One region of the Candidatus Clostridium eludens genome, then DNA from elsewhere that is predicted to be linked to it. Evidence: riboswitches for the same ligand, from Rfam matches in the RefSeq annotation. Region 1 holds a riboswitch; each other region holds the start of a gene.
What was found. Region 1 has a riboswitch for S-adenosylmethionine ahead of ACJDU8_RS04065 (methionine ABC transporter ATP-binding protein). Riboswitches for the same ligand answer to the same signal wherever they lie in the genome.
Positions count from the first base shown of each region.

Region 1 (4,637 bases):
ATCCAGCCTCTGATGATTCAAAAAAAGCTGCTTATGAAGCACTCTACGGCTCCGACCCAACAAATGGTGCATTTTATTATTTTGATGACAGCACAACAAATACCTGGCTCTGGTCAAAGAAAATTGCCTTGAGAGTGGGCAAAATGGTATTTGCATATTAGTCTTAAAGTAAAAAATTAAGGCATAAGTAAAAATATTATTTAACCTATAAATTACTTATGCCAAATTTTTTTATTTATTAAGTTTTTTATATATTATATCTCCAATAGTTTGAAGTAACTGAACGATTATTACAAGTATTACTACAGTATAAATCATTATATTAGTTTGAAATCTATAATATCCGTAATTTACTGCCACATTTCCAAGTCCTCCTCCACCTACTGTACCAGCCATAGCAGAATAACCTACTATACTTATAACTGTAAGTGTTATTCCAAGTACTATAGATGGAAGAGCTTCTTTTAGCATAACTTTAAATATTATCTGAATATTGCTTGCCCCAAAAGATTTTGATGCCTCTATCACTCCAGGATCTACTTCCTTAAGCGAAGATTCAATTACTCTTGCTGCAAAAGGTGCTGCAGCAACAGTAAGAGGAACTATAGCAGCTGTAGTACCTATAGCTTTTCCCACTATAAGTTTTGTCAATGGAAAAATGGCTATCATAAGTATTATAAATGGAAATGACCTAAGCAAATTTACTATTACATCTAAAACTTTATAAACTGCTTTATTGGGTCTAAGACCTCCTGATTGTGTCACTATTAATAAAACTGCCGGTATAAATCCTATAATTACTGCAAACACTGTAGAAACTATTACCATATAAAAGGTTTGTCCTATGGCAGGAAATAATACCTCTTGAAATATTTGGCTGAAATTCATATCACTCTACCTCCCATACTACGTTTTTTGAAGAAAGATACTTACATATGACTTCCTTATCTTTTTCATTTATATTTATTACTAAACTTCCTAATACATTATCTCGAAATTTCTCGAGTTTCCCCCAGACTATGGAAAATTTTATATTCAGCTCTATGGCCATGGAAGTTATTAGATTATCCTGACTTATTTCTTTCGGAAAAAATATCCTTACATTTATACCTCTTTCAGGAAGTAATTTTTCATTTCCCAGTAATTTCTTTAAGTACTCTCCTGGCTTTAAGAATACTTCTTCTACCTCCCCCTCTACTTTTATCTCACCCTCATCAATGATTGATACTTTATTACATATTTCTTTTATTACTTCCATTTGGTGGGTTACTACAACTATAGTTAATTTAAATTCTCTATTTATCTTCTTTAAAAGTTCAAGTATAGATTTAGTAGTATTAGGATCTAAAGCAGAAGTGGCTTCATCACAAAGTAATATGCTGGGATTTAATGCAAGTGCCCTGGCAATAGCCACTCTTTGTTTTTGTCCCCCACTTAATTGTCTTGGCATACTTTCTGCTTTATCCTCAAGTCCCACTAAATTCAATAATTCTTTTACCCTATCTTTTATTTTCTTTTTGTCAAATCCCCATACTTCCAGTGGAAGTGATATATTGTCATATACATTTTTCCTATTTAACAAATTAAAATTTTGAAATATCATACCTAAGTCTTTTCTGAAAACTCTTATTTCTTTTCCTCTTAAGTCTTTTACTTCTTTGTCCATTATTTTTATACTTCCCGTATCATAAGTTTCAAGGCCATTTAAGCATCTAAGAAGTGTAGATTTCCCTGCTCCGCTCTGTCCCACTATTCCAAATATCTCCCCTTCTTCTATATTGAAACTTATATTTTTAAGTACAACTTTATTATCAAAACTCTTACCTACATTTTGAACACTTATCACTTAATACTCACCTTACCTTTATAAATAAAATTATGCAGAACTAAAAAAACCTGAGGAAAACCTCAGATTTAATATTTACACTACTTCTCTCATCTTTCAGCCTTCGCTGCAGGACTTAGCACCATTATACAATGTACTGGTTGCCGGGCTTCAACGGGCCTGTTCCCTCCGCCTCTCTTGATAAGTTCAAGATTTATATTTAATTGACGGCTTTAATTATATCAACTTAGATCTATAATGTCAATGGTGCCATTATCCATTGTTACAAAATACAAACTTTCTACATTCTATCCTTATAACATATTCCAACTGTTCCAGGCCCGGAATATACACCAACTATAGGACTTATCTGTCCTATCATATGTATATCTCCTACATTAGGCAATTCTGAAACCATATTATGAATTCTATCTGCATCTTCTCTGGCATTGCCATGTACTATATATACATCACATGAATTTTTGTTTAAAAAACCTTTACCTATTTCCAACATTTTATTTAGAGAGCGTTTTCTTCCTCTTACTTTATCATATGTACAACACACACCATAATTATCATCGAAATAAACAATAGGCTTTATATCTAAAATTTCTCCAATAGTACCAGATATTTTTCCTATACGTCCACCCTTTCTGGCATATTCCAGAGTTCCAAAGACAAAAAAGAAGTGCATTTTATTTTTTATTTTTGGTATGTTATTTACAATTTGATGAAAATTTTCACCCTTTTCAATAAGCTTACCGCACTCTTTTAAAATAATTCCTTCTCCAATAGATGTGGATTTAGAATCATATATATATGTTATCAATTTTTTATGTTTTTCACTTACTATCTTTAAAGCATTATATGTACCTGAAAGCCCACTTGAAATAACTACAGCAATTACATGAGTATAATTTTCTTCTTCCAGTCTCCCGTAAACCTTTTCCATATCTTCCATTGACGGCAGTGAAGATTTAGGAATTTCAATTTTCATATTATCATATATTTTCTCTGGAGTAATTTCTATTTTATCTATATATTCTCTATCTTCATATATAATTCTAAAGGAAAGGACATTTATATTATATTTATTTATAGTCTCTTCATCTATATCACATGCAGAATCTGTTAATAATGCAATCTTTTCCATAAAGTACCTCCATATATCTTTAGCTATTTAAATTATAATACATCACAAAACATTATTAAAACTATATTAACAGAATTTTGTATTATTTTTTAAGCTTATTTTAAGCTTTACCTATGAAAATATATTTAAACAGTAAATATATAATTACCATTAAATTTTAGAAAGGAAGATTTAAAAATATGATAAAAGTATTTTTTAAGAAAAATGTATTTAAAATTATCCTAATTCTTTTAATATTATTATCTGCACTTTTATGTATTTATAGTATAAAAAATTATAAGACCAGTACAAGTACAACACAAAATAGATTAGAACAATTTAATTCAAATAACGGTGAGAGGTCGCAAAGAAACAATGGTCAAAGAACATGGGGAAATACTAATTCAAATAAAAACACACCCAACGGAAACTTCAGGAATTTTTCCAAAAATAACGGTAAAACACCTGGTACTAATACGCAAATGCCTAGCGGAAATCAACAGAGAGGATTTATGTCTTCAAATAATAAATATGCCCCACTACTTACTCTGTACTTAATAATATTTTTCATATTATCCATTACAGCCATTTACTTTTTTAACCGTAAAAATTTCAGAATAAATAACGATAATGCAAAACTTCTTATTTTAGCACTGCTTTGTATAGGATTATTTCTGAGAGTTTCATTATCAACAGTTATAGAAGGATACGGAGGTGACATAAGTCTATTCAGAAGTTGGGCTTCCACTGCTGCAAATGGTCTATCTCAATTTTATGCAAACGCCAGATCCGCTGACTATCCTCCACTGTACATTTATGTACTATTTTTAATTGGAAAGATTGCAAAAATAAGTTCAATAACTCCATATTACACACTGCTTTTAAAGTTTCCTTCTATAATAGCAGATATTGCAACCTCCTATATAATATATAAACTGGCTAAAAAATATTTTTCTTTAGAAATGGGCATTTTTCTAAGTGTATTTTATATTTTCAATCCATGTATTTTTATAGATTCAGCCCTTTGGGGCCAGGTGGATTCTTTTTTCACTCTTTTTGTAGTTCTTTCTCTATTTTTACTATCAGAAGGAAAAATTGTTCTTTCCTCTATATTTTTTACCTCTACGGTACTTATGAAACCCCAGGGAATTATATTTCTTCCTGTACTGCTATTTGAGCTTGTAAGGGAGAAAAATTTAAAGACTATTTTAAAGTGTATAGTCTCATGTGTTGTAACAGCTTTAGTTATTATACTTCCATTCTCCTTTAATCAAAGTGGCTTATGGATTTTCAAGTTATATGCAAGTACCATATCAGAGTATCCTTATGCCTCTGTAAATGGTTTTAACTTATTTAACTTACTTGGCGGAAATTATAAAGACATTTCAAATACATTGTTTATATTTAGTTATAAGATTTGGGGAATAATAGCCATTATAGCAATTACAGTATTCTCCTGGTATATTTACATCAAGGGAAAAAACAGAATATTTATCTTTTCCTGTGCACTTGTACAAATTGCTGGAGTCTTTACTTTTTCCACGGGAATGCATGAAAGATATTTACTTCCTGCCGCAGTATTGTCAATTTTATCTTTTATATACTTAAAAGACAAAAGACTACTTACAATACTTGCAGGATACACTATTACTATCTACACTAACATCTATTCCGTGCTTT
Region 1 covers NZ_JBJHZX010000004.1:121,939-126,575, forward strand. The annotation lists gene ACJDU8_RS04055 (cell wall hydrolase) at 1-161, shown strand, start outside; gene ACJDU8_RS04060 (methionine ABC transporter permease) at 232-888, opposite strand; gene ACJDU8_RS04065 (methionine ABC transporter ATP-binding protein) at 890-1,846, opposite strand; SAM riboswitch class I at 1,933-2,033, opposite strand; gene ACJDU8_RS04070 (DegV family protein) at 2,127-2,978, opposite strand; gene ACJDU8_RS04075 (hypothetical protein) at 3,158-4,637, shown strand, end outside.

Region 2 (4,637 bases), on a different contig from region 1:
GTTTAAAAGTTACTTTTAGAAAGAAATCCAATATAATTTTCTATGTACTGCTGCCCATAGTGGGAATTATTATAGCCTTAATGGCTTACGGCAGCTCTAATGAAAGTATATCCAAGATAGGTATAGTTAATAATGATAATAACTATATATCAAGGGATACCGTGACTTATCTTAAGAGTTTGGATAATTTTAATGTAAGTATTATAGGTGCATCAGAAGTAAATAACAGTATAACTTCAAAAAAATTAGATTGTGTTGTAGTAATTAATCCTGGATTTTCTGAAAGTGTATACAGGGGAAAGCCTGAAAATATTCAGATAATTTCTATAAAAGGAAAGCAGAGTACAGCTTATGTAAAATATCACCTCTATAATTATATAGATAATATTGCAGCTATGAGTAGTGCGGCCCATGGAAATAAAGATGTATTTTATAAAATGTACAATAGTTACCATAAAAATAGTTTTAAGCTGTATGTAAGCTCTGTAAAGGATAATGCAAAATATAAAAATATAACTAACTGTGCTGTAGGATTTTTGCTCATGATAATTTTAATGTCAGCCACAAATTTAGCTGAAATAATATTAAAGGAAAAGGAAAATAGAACTTATTTTAGGATATTTTCTTCTCCGATAAGCTCTAAAAAATATATATTTGCCAATATAATAGTGAATTTTTTAGTCATTACAGGAGAGATAATTTTAACTTTAATATTATTAGCGTATGTATTTCATATAAATATGGGAGTTTCATTTTTCAAGATGTTTTTCATACTTATATTATTTGTACCTGTAGGAATTGGATTTGCTGAGCTTTCAGTGTCTTTTAGCAATAATTCTGCTAGTGTTTCGGCAATGCAAAATTTAATAATAACCCCTACCTGCCTGATTTCAGGATGCTTTTTCCCGGTAGAATATATGCCTAAGTATTTTCAGAGAATATCGGATTTTATGCCGCAAAGGTGGGTATTAAGCTCAATTTCAAGTTTGCAAAAGGGAAATTCAATTTACAGCATATACTTAAATATTGCTATAATATTGGCTTTTGCTGCAGCTTTCTTTTTAATATCCATGTACAAATTTTCAAGAAATAAAGACCTAAGAGATTTTAGCTAAAAATTAGCTGCGGTGAGTATATTAAATAAAAAAATGCTTACCGCAACTATATTATTGTCAGCACTAGTTAAGATTTGCCTTTAAATGAAGTTCCGCAGTTTTTGCAGGTTATAGTTATTCTTCCTTTCTTTTTTGGTACTCTTAATTTTTGCTTACAATTTGGACACTTAAATATTTTATAGTATTTATTTTGATTCATTGAATTTCCAAATCCCTTAAATCTATAAATTATGGGTGAAATAAAATTTTCGTAAGCTTGGAGTTCCCTGTATCTTTTGTATTTATTTTTTGAGAGACATCTCCAGCTGCTGTATATAATAAACACAAAACCTAATGTATAGGCAGGTCTAAGAAGAAAAAGTACAAGTCCTGCAATATAAAGATGTTTAGAAAGTGTATCAATACCGTAGCTGTCTTTAAAGTAATAAGAAATTCTATCTAAAAATTTATTCAAATTTACCACCTCTGTAAGTAAAACTTCATAATAATATAAGTTTACATAATATAATAAGCCATTTTTAGATAATTATACAACATAATTTTGATTTTTGCATTATTTAAAATCAAAATTCATTTTGAAAATTAATTTACTATTGACAAAATAATTTAGAAATTATATGATTATATGTAAATCAATTGTTATATGTGTCAGTTGTAAAAATTTAAAATGAAATTTCTTATCAAGAGTAGCGGAGGGACTGGCCCTATGATGCTCGGCAACCTGAGTGTATTTATAAATATATTCAATGGTGCTAATTCCAGCAGGTGAAACCTGAAAGATGAGAAACGTAAGGAATGTAACTTTCTGTAGTTTCTCTTATAGAAAGTTTTTTTATTTGATTAACTAGACAAACTAGAGGTCAAGGTTTACTTATTATAGAGTTTTTAGTGCATAATCTCTATAGTATATGAGCTTTGACCTCTTTATTTATCCCACTAAATTTAAAAATTATTTCATTACATATATATCTATATAATTATTATGAAAGTATGCCCAAATTACCAAAAGGAGGATTTTTTATGAGTGAAAAATTTGGAATAGGAACAAAAGCAGTGCAAGGAGGGTATTCACCTAATTCAGGTAATCCAAGAGTGGTACCCATAATTCAAAGTACATCATATAAATATGATAGTTTTGATGAAGTAGCAAAGGTAGCAGCAGTGAGTGCAGATGTAGAAGCACTGAAAACAGGGGGATATTTGTATACAAGAATAGGAAATCCAACAGTAACAGCCCTTGAAAAAAAATATATAGAACTACAAGGGGGGGTTGAAGCAATTGCCACCGCATCAGGACAATCCGCAGTAGTTTATTCTATAATAAACATTGCTAATGCAGGAGATCACATTATTGCAAGTTCAAATCTGTATGGAGGTACATACAATCTTTTTAATACAATTATCCCTAAATTGGGTATTAATGTTTCTTTTGTAGAGCCAGCAGCTTCTGAAGAAGAAATTTTAGCAGTAAAAAAGGAAAATACTAAACTAATATTTGGTGAAACTATAGGAAATCCAGGACTTAATGTACTAGATTTTCATAAATTTTCTTCTATAGCAAGAAAACTAGATATACCATTTATTGTTGATAATACTATAGCAACACCCTATTTAACAAGTCCCTTTGAATATGGAGCAAATATAGTTGTTCACTCTACTACTAAATATTCGGATGGACATGCAGTGTCACTAGGAGGAATAATTATTGATGGTGGAAACTTTAATTGGGCAAATGGAAAATTTCCAGATTATACAACCCCAACTGGGCCAGCAGTTTTGGTATTTGTTGATGCATTTGGAAAACGTGCTTTTTCAGGAAAGTTGAGAACTAATCTAGTAGAAGAATTTGGTGCGGCACCAGCTCCATTTAATGCATTTTTAACAAATTTAGGATTAGAAACATTACATTTAAGAATGGAAAGGCATTCATATAATGCTTTAAGTTTAGCTAAATATCTCCTGCAGCATCCTAGAATTGAATGGGTGAGATATCCTTATTTAGAATCAGATCCAGAATATGAAAGGGCTAAGAAATATTTGAAAGGTGGAGGAAGCGGGATTCTGACTTTTGGTGTGAAAGGAGGAATTGAGGCGGCAAAAGCTGTAGGTGAAAAGTTGAAATTAGCTTCTATAGTTGTTAATTTAGGTGATGTAAGAACATATGTAATTCATCCTGCAAGTACAACTCATTTGGCATTATCAGAGGAACAACAAAGGGCGGCAGGGGTAACGCCTGAATTGATTAGAGTGTCTGTGGGGATTGAAGATATTAAAGACATAATAGCAGATTTTGAGCAGGCTTTAGATATATAAAATAAATAGCAAATCTAGAAAATATAAAGGAGGAGTAATGTGTGAGTACAAATGCAGCATATAAGTCTGACACGTTTTTCTATAAGGATTCTCAAGATATAAATTTTTTTACTGAAAAATGGTGTCCGACTGAAAATCAGAAAATATATGGTGTAATACAAATAGCTCATGGTATGGGAGAAACTACTGATTATTATAGAGAATTTAGTGAAGAGATGGCTAAAGCAGGTTTTATAGTATATATTAATGAGGCACGTGGACATGGCAGAACAGCAGGAGATATAAATGAACCTTCTTATATGGAAAATGCAGGATACATGGGAGAAGACGGAATAAATTGGATGGTTGAAGATATTAAAATATTAACGGATATTATCAAGGCAGAAAACCCGGGATTGCCAAATTTTCTTTTAGGTCACAGCTTAGGGTCAGTTTTGGCTCAGATATATGCATATAAATATGGTGATGAAGTAAATGGAATCATATATTCTGGTACTACCGGCCCAATTCATATAAAGAAGATAATAAAATTGACTGAAATATCAAACAGGGAAGTGAGGAAAGTTGGAAGAAAGTCTGTAAGTACTGAAGCTTCCAATGCATTTTTTGAACATTTTAATGATGAATTTCAGCCTCCCAAGACGGAATATGATTGGCTAACAAGTGATGTTGATATGCTTGAAAATACACTAAGTTCTCCTTATGCTGCAATAGAGTATAAAGCGGGCTATTTTGATGATTTATTTAATGCTTTAAAGGATATACATAAACCTAGGGTTATTGAAAAAATACCTAAAAACTTACCTATATTTTCAATATCAGGGAGCAAAGATCCTTTTGGAGATAATGGCAGGGGTATAAAGGAACTGTTTAAAATATATAAACAATATGGAATTGAAGATGCCACTTATAAAATATATGAAAATGGACGACATGAGATGCTTAGAGAAGTAAATAGAAATGAGGTGATGAAAGACTTACACAATTGGTTATATAATCATATATAGATGAAATTAAAGAATTCCAGTAGATATTGTCATATCCTAAGAGAATTATTAATAATATAAAATAACTTTCTATAGTTTTTCTATAGGAAGTTTTTTATTTGATTAAGTGGACAATTTGTAGATATGGCTCAAATAGATTTCTTAATCGTGCATTAAAAAGAATTTTTATATTTGAATTTATTTTCTAAAAATAATATTATTA
Region 2 covers NZ_JBJHZX010000022.1:14,572-19,208, reverse strand. The annotation lists gene ACJDU8_RS14720 (ABC transporter permease) at 1-1,115, shown strand, start outside; gene ACJDU8_RS14715 (hypothetical protein) at 1,183-1,569, opposite strand; SAM riboswitch class I at 1,790-1,901, shown strand; gene ACJDU8_RS14710 (O-acetylhomoserine aminocarboxypropyltransferase/cysteine synthase family protein) at 2,136-3,428, shown strand; gene ACJDU8_RS14705 (alpha/beta fold hydrolase) at 3,470-4,435, shown strand.
Region 2: another riboswitch for S-adenosylmethionine. It lies ahead of ACJDU8_RS14710 (O-acetylhomoserine aminocarboxypropyltransferase/cysteine synthase family protein); the one in region 1 lies ahead of ACJDU8_RS04065 (methionine ABC transporter ATP-binding protein).

Region 3 (4,637 bases), on a different contig from region 1:
TCTTCCATTTATAATAACCACAGCTTCTCTACTAGAAAATTCTAAAGCTATTTCTCTGCCTATACCTTTAGATGAACCCGTAACAACTACAACTTTCCCTTTAAAACTCATCTCAACCTCCTCCTATAAAATATATCATCTGATAATCACAATACCCTCAATTAATTTATAATTATTTATTTAAATATAGGCAATAATTCATCCTCTATTTTATATAAATCATGGCAAAGCGTTGTAGGCGCAGCGTTACAATCGTACAGTTGATCATAAGTAAATCCTGCTTTTCTAAATATATTATAAACTTTATATGCCATATCCAAATGCCATTCAGGTTCTGGTGTACGATGTCCCTCCAAAGCCGAGCCTGGATTCGGACACCATGCTCCTGCTAAGCATATTACTCCCTTTGACGCAAGATATTCCACTCCTTCTAAGGTAGATTGTTTAGGTTCAATTCCGGCAACTATATTTGATCTTACCCTACCATAACCAAACACCTTTACTGCACGCTCTAGAGCTTTTATCCAGTTCTCCCAACCGCCGCATTGTTCTACTTTACCCGGACAGATACTTTTAAAAATATTCTTATCCCAAATTTCTATATTCATTGCAATTGTCCTATATCCCGCTTCCTTATACTTGTCAATCACTTCAAGATCAAGTGGAGCTCCTATAACTCCCGTTCCATTGAAGTCCTCTAGACCAGTATACTCTTTAATAGCTTCAGCTACATCAATGTAATACTCTACCTCTCTTCGCTCTGCTACAAAACCCCCACTTATAGTAATATGTTTTGCACCATTTTTATAAGCTTTTGCTGCCGTTTCTCCTATCTGATTAGGATACTTCCACTCTATTCCCTCCTTTTCTGCATAAGTATCTTTTGTAGCATTTATATTGCAAAATAGGCAATCTAATCCCTTATCTTTTAATGCACATTCATTACTATAGGCTACAAAAATTGTACCTTCTCTATTGTAAGTGGCTACATTTGACATATCCATACCATCGGAAGTTTTATAATCATAATATTTAGGATGGCTTAAAAATTCTATTGGAAATATCTCATTTTGATTTTCTATGAGATAGTATTTATCATTTTCATACTTAATCTCATACTTGGACTTATTATCCCATCTAAAGCCTACCTTCAATCCTCCTGGTGTACTAAATCCAGTAGGAAATTCAATTCCTACATGGGGATCATGGTCATATTCAAACAATGTATGGATTTGCTTTTGATATTTTCTATCAAAATCCAAATGTTTGAATATGGCAGGATCCACTTTTATTCCTTCAACCATAGCTGCATTTTTTATGGCCAATTCTCCATGAAGCTGTTTTTTTATATTACTCATACGAAAAAATCCTCCTACTTAATTTTATTTAAGAATAGACAATACTACTCTCTAATTCTTTTTTAATTTCATTAATCCTATCAAGTTTTTCCCAAGGCAAATCTATATCTGTTCTCCCAAAGTGTCCATAAGCAGCTGTACTTTTATATATAGGTCTTCTCAAATCAAGATCCCTTATAATTGCAGCTGGTCTTAAATCAAACAACTTATTTATTATTTCCACTATCCTGTCATCACTTATTTTTCCTGTACCAAAAGTGTCTACACTTATAGATACTGGTTTTGCCACACCTATGGCATAGGCTATTTCTATTTCTATTTTATCGGATATTCCTGCTGCCACTAAGTTCTTTGCTACCCACCTTGCAGCATAAGCCCCAGATCTGTCAACTTTGGTTGGATCTTTCCCTGAAAATGCTCCACCACCATGTCTTCCATATCCTCCATAGGTATCAACTATTATCTTTCTTCCTGTAAGTCCAGAATCAGCCTCTGGCCCCCCTTTTACAAATCTTCCTGTTGGATTTACAAGATATTTTGTATTTGAATCTATCAACTCTTCTGGTATTGTCACTTTAATAACTTCATCTATTATGTCTTTTTCAATTTGGTCATGGCTTATGTCTTTCTCATGCTGGGAAGATATAAGTATAGTATCAACTCTTATAGGTTTATCTCCTTCATACTCTACCGTAACTTGTGTTTTCCCATCAGGTCCCAAATATGGAATTATGCCTTTTTTTCTTACTTCCGCAAGCTTTCTTGAGAGCTTGTGTGCCAGTGCTATTGGAAGCGGAAGATATTCTGGCGTTTCATTTGTTGCAAATCCAAATACCATTCCCTGATCTCCAGCTCCAATTGCCTCAATATTTTCCTTTTCACCCTTTTTAGATTCTAGGGACTCATCCACCCCAAGTGCAATATCTGAAGACTGTTCGTCTATGGATGTTAACACTGCACAGCTAGCTGCATCAAATCCAAATCTTGAATTATTATATCCTATATCACTTATAGTTTTTCTCACTATCTTTGGTATATCTACATAAGCTTTAGTTGATATCTCGCCCACTAAAATCACAAGCCCAGTATTTACAACTGTCTCACAAGCCACCCTTCCATTTTTATCTTGTTCAGTAATTGCATCCAGTATTGCATCCGATATCTGATCACATATTTTATCAGGATGTCCCTCTGTAACAGATTCTGATGTGAATAATCTACTCATTTTTATCAATCTCCTTTTTTCTATATTTTATCTTTCCTTATTACCACTTTAGTAAAAAGTCTATTTGCTTTTATATCTTTTTAATTCCATATTTACTCATAGTTAAAAATTTATATGACCCATGTAATCCTTTCATCTTAACCACCCCCAACTTTTTATTCATTTTCTACTAAAAAATGTACAATAAAAGGCCAAGTATAACCATAGCCTAACGGATAAGTTAACTTGACCTCCAGTATTCTAGTCAGTCCAAATAAAAAACTCCCTGTAGAGAAACCACAAGAAGTTACATTCTTTTGCTTCTCATCTTTCAGGTTATATTACCTGCTGGAATTAGCACCATTGAATGTGAATACATTCAGGTTGCCGGGCATCATAGGGCCAGTCCCTCTGCCTCTCTTGATAAGAAATTTTATATTTAATTATTCAATTTAAATGTATTGTACAGCCTTTTAGTTGTTTTGTCAATACAAATTTAAAAAATAATTCTAATTTTCAAAATTTATATCATAATATCCATATATAACTACTGACACCCAAGTACGCTCTTAAAATCCAATTGCATTCCATGGTAATTTTTTATCTTATGGCAAAATAACTTCAATGCCACTTGCTCCCTGGCCTTTATTGAAATCCAATATTTTCAACTCTGATGGATCTACACGAAATATTATATTGTTACCTAAACCATTTTTTTTAATTCTTTCTTTGAACCTGGGATTTTTTTTAGCTATCACTTCAATAGCCTTTGTAATCTCTCCTTCACCTGTAACTTTGGCAGCTTTACCCTTTATTGTAACGTTAATAAAAGATGCTACTTCTTGATTTTCATGTTGAAAAAAAACTGAAACATTTGAATTATGTTCTATTTGTTTGACTTTTATAGTTCCTTCGCCAGTTGAGAAATAAATGCTATACCCATCTACACCAAAAGCACCTAAAGTTCTCAAAGCAGGTGCATTCTCACCATCTACCGTAGCCAATACTATATACTTTGTATTAGCTAAATATTCTTCTACAAAATTTTTATCAATTGCCATTTATACATACCTCCTATAGTATTTAATTTATATTTATATTTATATCAAATATTCTACAATTTCAAGAACAAGGAGTAATTTATTTTTCTCTCATAATTTTTGTTTTACTTGTCCTTTTGTTAGATGTAAAAAATTTGACATATATATCTCTCTTGTCAAGACTATACTGATTAAAGTATACATTTAACATAATATATACTCCACTTAAAACAAAAATAGGAATAAAGCTTAAAAATATAGCTTGTATACCAAAAGTCTCACCAATAAATCCTCCCAAAATAGGACCAAAAGCTGCACCTATACCTGTACAAGCAGCAAACAATGCAGATATCTTGCCTTTTTTACCTTCTATCTCGCCTATTTGAGAATACGTAATTAAATTAGTCATACCTAATCCAGAACCCATAATTAATGTGCCCACACTTAAAAATGCCATATTACTTGTTAACACTATAAATATCATGCCTATAATACTCAAAATAAAGCTACTTATATATAAATTGTGTATTTTATATTTATCCAAAAGTTCCCCAGCTGTAAATACAACTAAAATAAAGACTCCACCCTCTAATATTATTAACCATGAGGCATAATAAGATGGAAGATGATAATTTTTCACTATTAAAATAACTATAAAAGTCACAAAACATGAAAAAGCTGCTGTTGATAAACTCTCTATTAATATAGATTGCCTTATAATTTTATTATTTAAAGTTAATTTAAAATCTAAGGTCTGTTCTTTAAAAATATCTATTATGTTTATATGAACTGAAGTATTATGTTTTTCACTTAGCCATATCAATAATATAATCGGTATTAAAGTAACTACACCAATGTAAACAAAAATATTTTTATAACTAATAAATTGAACAATATACCCACCAATAAGAGGGCCTAGAAAAGTTAAACCAATGGACATGGAGCCTTTATACCACCCTGCTCTTTTTTTACCTATTAATTTTAAATTTTTAAAAAAAGCAGCATTTAGAGAGGTCATTCTTAATGAATTGCCAA
Region 3 covers NZ_JBJHZX010000007.1:117,815-122,451, forward strand. The annotation lists gene ACJDU8_RS06780 (SDR family NAD(P)-dependent oxidoreductase) at 1-111, opposite strand, end outside; gene ACJDU8_RS06785 (radical SAM protein) at 177-1,358, opposite strand; gene metK (methionine adenosyltransferase) at 1,387-2,583, opposite strand; SAM riboswitch class I at 2,884-2,992, opposite strand; gene ACJDU8_RS06795 (pyridoxamine 5'-phosphate oxidase family protein) at 3,168-3,623, opposite strand; gene ACJDU8_RS06800 (MFS transporter) at 3,703-4,637, opposite strand, start outside.
Region 3: another riboswitch for S-adenosylmethionine. It lies ahead of metK (methionine adenosyltransferase); the one in region 1 lies ahead of ACJDU8_RS04065 (methionine ABC transporter ATP-binding protein).

Region 4 (4,637 bases), on a different contig from region 1:
ACCTTTAAATCCTGCTGTTTCTGCATATACTATTGGGACACCTTGTCTTTGAAATTCACTTACTACACTTCCAACGTCATCCCCTATTATATCTGAGGTGCATCCAGTGAGAACCACAAATAAATCCCCGTCCATTATTTTAAGAGTACCTTCTATAAGTCTTTTTAATTTCTTCTCTCCTCCAAAAACTACATCTCTTTCTATCATATTACTGCATGGAATAGCATCTCCTCCTGCATACCCTGTTCCCTGATGTCCTCCACATTCAGACATTGCTGCTGATAACTTCGAACTACACCCTGGTCCAGCATGAAGTATTTGAATAGCTCTTTCTATGGCTGTAACTGTTTGCTGTGCACCAAGAGAACAAAAATGTCTCGGTTCCTCAAGTAACTCACTCATTTTTTACCTCCCTAAGAATTTAAATGTATCTTGTTTAAGCCACCAATCAGTATAGGGCAGTTTATTATGTGCAGCTATTCCTCTAACAAATGAAAGATTAGTAATTGTGTCTAAAATCAATTCTCCATAATTTATTATTCCCTGATACCCAATTCCAAAATGTTCATCTATTGATAAAAATGACGGTATACCTAATTTTGTGGCCCATATTGTACCTGTATGCCTACCTATATATATATCCGGCCTGTACTTATATAGCATACTAACTAATTCATAAGATTGCTTGTTGCAAACTGAAAGCTTAAAATCCCCATAACTCTTTACGTCATTTCTCAGTGTATCTGACTTTTTGTTCTCATTATCAAATATGGGATCATGATGCCAGGTAGAAGCTCCTATAAGATCCATGCCTAATTCTTTCACAATGGCTACCATACTATGAGCATAAGCCGAACCTGCACCTATAAATACTTTTTTGCCCCGCAGCTTTTTTTTGAGTTCAGCTATTCTAGGAGCTGTCCTATTATTTTCTTCCTCTATAAGTTTTTCAACTTCTTCTTCTTTGTGTACTATTTTACCCAGTTCTCTCAGCCATGAATTAAATCCGGATATTCCATAAGGTCCTGGAGCCTTTACTTCCGGTACTCCAAAATATTTTTCTAATCCTGCAGCCAAGTAGGTCCCAAGAGTAGAACAAATCTGAAGTGTAGCAGCAGCTTCCGAAATATAGCTAAGCTGTTCTATAGTAGTAAAAGGTACAATATAGTTAACCTTAAGTCCAATTTTCCCCAACAGTGGTGAAAATATATCTGTACCATGAAAATTAATTATATTTACTACATCTGACTTTTTCTTTCTTGCAGGTTTAACTATTTTCCTCAAAATTCCATGATAAGAATCATCAAATCCCGTAGCCCAAATTCCTGATCGAAAACCCTCACAATATATTGCTACTACGGGTATTCCTATTTCCTTTTCAAGCTTACAAGCTTATCTGCTGCACTTTCAATATCGTCCCCTATTATAGCAGAAGCACAGGTAGAAGTTACAAATATAGCCTTGGGGTCAAATCTTTTCTTTGCCTCTCTTATAGCACTTTCAAGTTTTAATACTCCCCCATATACCATATCTTTTTCAGTTAAATTAGTATTTATATATTTTATATTACATACCTCTATATTTCTTGTTCTTCTACCTGACCTATTTACCAAATTACGCCTTGGAATATCACCACTACAGCCTGCTGGACCATGCTCTACAATTGCTGCATCCTGAATACAAGATAATTGATTCATAACCTGATCGGCACTGCAGGTTGTGCATTGAGTAAATGATCTTTCACAATTACATAAAGTTTTATTATCATAACTCCTACATAAATCAAAAGCAGTACCTTCATATCCAGTAATAGACTTAAGTCTTCGTTCTCTTACTTCCACTGAAGCCCTTTCTATATCAACACTCATAAGTGTCCTCCTTTTGCTATAACTGGCTTTAGATCGTCTCTTTTATCTCCTTAGAATCTCTAGTATAATCAGCTAACTTTACAAACTTCGCTTTAACTTTATATATTGAAGAATCTTTAAATTCTCCATTAGATATTTGTTCTTTTATAATTGGATATCTATTACTTATTCCTTCTACTGCACTATTAAATTCTTGACCAGCCAATACTTCTGAAGCTTCTCCTGTTACAGCAACACTTTTAAAGGTATCATAAGATTGCCCCTCATTTTGAAAATAAAATGTAACTATGGGATTTTGCTTTATATGCTTAACCTTATTACTTTCTTTTTTAGTCACAAAATATATATTTGCACCATCATTTGAAAAAGCACCTATATTCCTTATATAGGGTGAATTATCCTCACCTACTGTAATTAATAATCCTACCTTTGATTGCTCTACATATGCTATTGACTCATTTAATATTTCACTCATTTTTATACTCCTCCTTGTTAAAATAATTAAAATTTTTAAAAACAAAAAGACCAGAGACTCTGTTCATAGTCTCCGGTCATCCAGTCAACTAAAATTTAGTAATAAAAAAATCCTTTTCGCAGATGAAAAGGAATATTAAATAGATTTTTAGCATCCATTCCCCCATCTTTCAGAAATATATCTGCAGGATTTAGCACCTCATATGAATACAATTCATACTACTTGCTGAAACTTCATTGGGCCAGCCCCTCCGTTTCTCTTGATAAGGATCTTTATTTAATTTTTACTAATTGTATCAGACATTTAAACTAATGTCAATGATGATTTTTATTATTATTTATTTTACTCCACAGATTTTTTATCAGTCCGCCTTTATAACCAGCGTATATGCAATTTAATATTCATCCCTCCTTATAGCATCTCCTAAGTACGTGCTAAGAGTTGTACATATAGGATATATTTTTACACCAAAACAAAAGCAGGCAATATTATTAAATAATAACGCCTACTTAATCCAAAACAATTATAACTTCCTCGATACATATTAGACGAAATACCTTTTATTTTTGCTTCAATAAATTTTAAAATTTAATTTTTATTTAAATAAAAACCAGGAAATATTTCTCCTACTTTTTCTCTCCTATTATTAACGTTGTCCTTAATCTTAAATTTACTTAAAGCTTTTTTCTCTTCTTCATTTAAAACCTGTAAATCCTCCAAGCATTTAACAGTTGTAGGCCACAGAGCCCTAGTGCTGCCATCTTCTATCTTAATTGCCAACCCTAAGTCCATACCTTTAACTCCAACACAATATATTCCCTCTGCTCCAAGCTTCCCTATAAGTTTTCCCCCGGTATTTTTCATAAGTTCAGTACAGAACCCTCCTGTTCCCGCTACCATTTCAGGTACAGCTGTCATAGCTTTAAATACCCTATGAGCAGCATTTTTATAATCCCCGGTAAATACATTATCATTAGCCATTTTACAAAATCCCAATGCCATATTATATAAAGGTATTCCAAAAATAGGTACAGTACAGCCATCTACACCTACAATTATACTATCTTCCTTTACCGAACAAACTTCTGACAGTATTTTTTTTATTTCTTTTTGTACAGGATGTTCTGGAAGGTTATAAGTATTTAAATCATATCCCTTTAAAACACATACGGCAAGTATTCCACAATGCTTTCCTGAACAATCAGTATAAGAGGGATTTAACCTTACATGATTCCATAAAAGTTTTTTAGCGTACTCTTCATTTAAAGATAAAGTGGAACCACATAGTAAACTATTTACATCAAGTCCTATCTTTTTTAATATTTCCTCAACAGTTTTCCTATGAAAGTCTTCTCCATAGTGAGAAGCACACATTATGGATATTTCCCCATCTGTAAAAGAAAACTTTTGGTCAGCTCCGGATAATATAACATTTAAAGTCTGTATTGGTTTTGCAGCAGAACGCATATAAGTAGTTTTATACGGATCTCCTAGACTATAAAGAAGTTTACCTTTACTGCTTACTACAGCTATATCTGCCCTATGGATACTTTCAGTTAAAAGCCCCCTTGTAACTTTTACAACTATTTCTGACATAAAAACTCCTCCAAAAAATAAGACTCAGTTAATTTTGTAAAATGGAACAATATATTAATTATACTATTTGTAAATTAGCTATAAATTATTTATAGCTTCTTCAATTCTCTTTAATGATTCTCTTATAATGTCTCTAGGACAGGCCATATTCATTCTTTCAAAACCTTCTCCACCTTTGCCAAATGTAAAACCTTCATTAAATTGAATCTTTGCTTTAGTGAGCATAAAATTTTTAAGTTCTGCTGTATTCATTCCTAATTCTCTACAATCAATCCACAGCAAATAAGTACCTTCTGGTTCAATAACCTTAAGCCTAGGTATTTTTTCTTTTATGTACTTTCTAACAAATTCTTTATTTTCATCTATATAATCTATAAGTTGCTCTAGCCATTGTTCCCCATGTCTATATGCTGTTTCACAAGCTATAATAGCAAATAAATTAAGGCTAGATGCTGCTATATTTTCCAATTGTACAATATATCCCCTTCTTAACTCACTATTTGGTATAATTATATTGGAAACCTGAAGACCTGCTAAATTAAAAGTTTTACTTGGGGCAGTGCATACTATAGAATTTTGCTCAATCTGCTTTGATATGGTTGCAAAAGGAATATGCCTGTAATTTTTATATACCAAATCTGAATGAATTTCATCAGATACTATTATCACATTATTTTTTACACACATCTCTCCTAACT
Region 4 covers NZ_JBJHZX010000021.1:34,318-38,954, reverse strand. The annotation lists gene ACJDU8_RS14410 (nitrogenase component 1) at 1-402, opposite strand, end outside; partial or broken gene ACJDU8_RS14405 (nitrogenase component 1) at 406-1,868, opposite strand; gene ACJDU8_RS14400 (pyridoxamine 5'-phosphate oxidase family protein) at 1,897-2,343, opposite strand; SAM riboswitch class I at 2,503-2,612, opposite strand; gene ACJDU8_RS14395 (asparaginase) at 2,932-3,939, opposite strand; gene ACJDU8_RS14390 (MalY/PatB family protein) at 4,018-4,637, opposite strand, start outside.
Region 4: another riboswitch for S-adenosylmethionine. It lies ahead of ACJDU8_RS14400 (pyridoxamine 5'-phosphate oxidase family protein); the one in region 1 lies ahead of ACJDU8_RS04065 (methionine ABC transporter ATP-binding protein).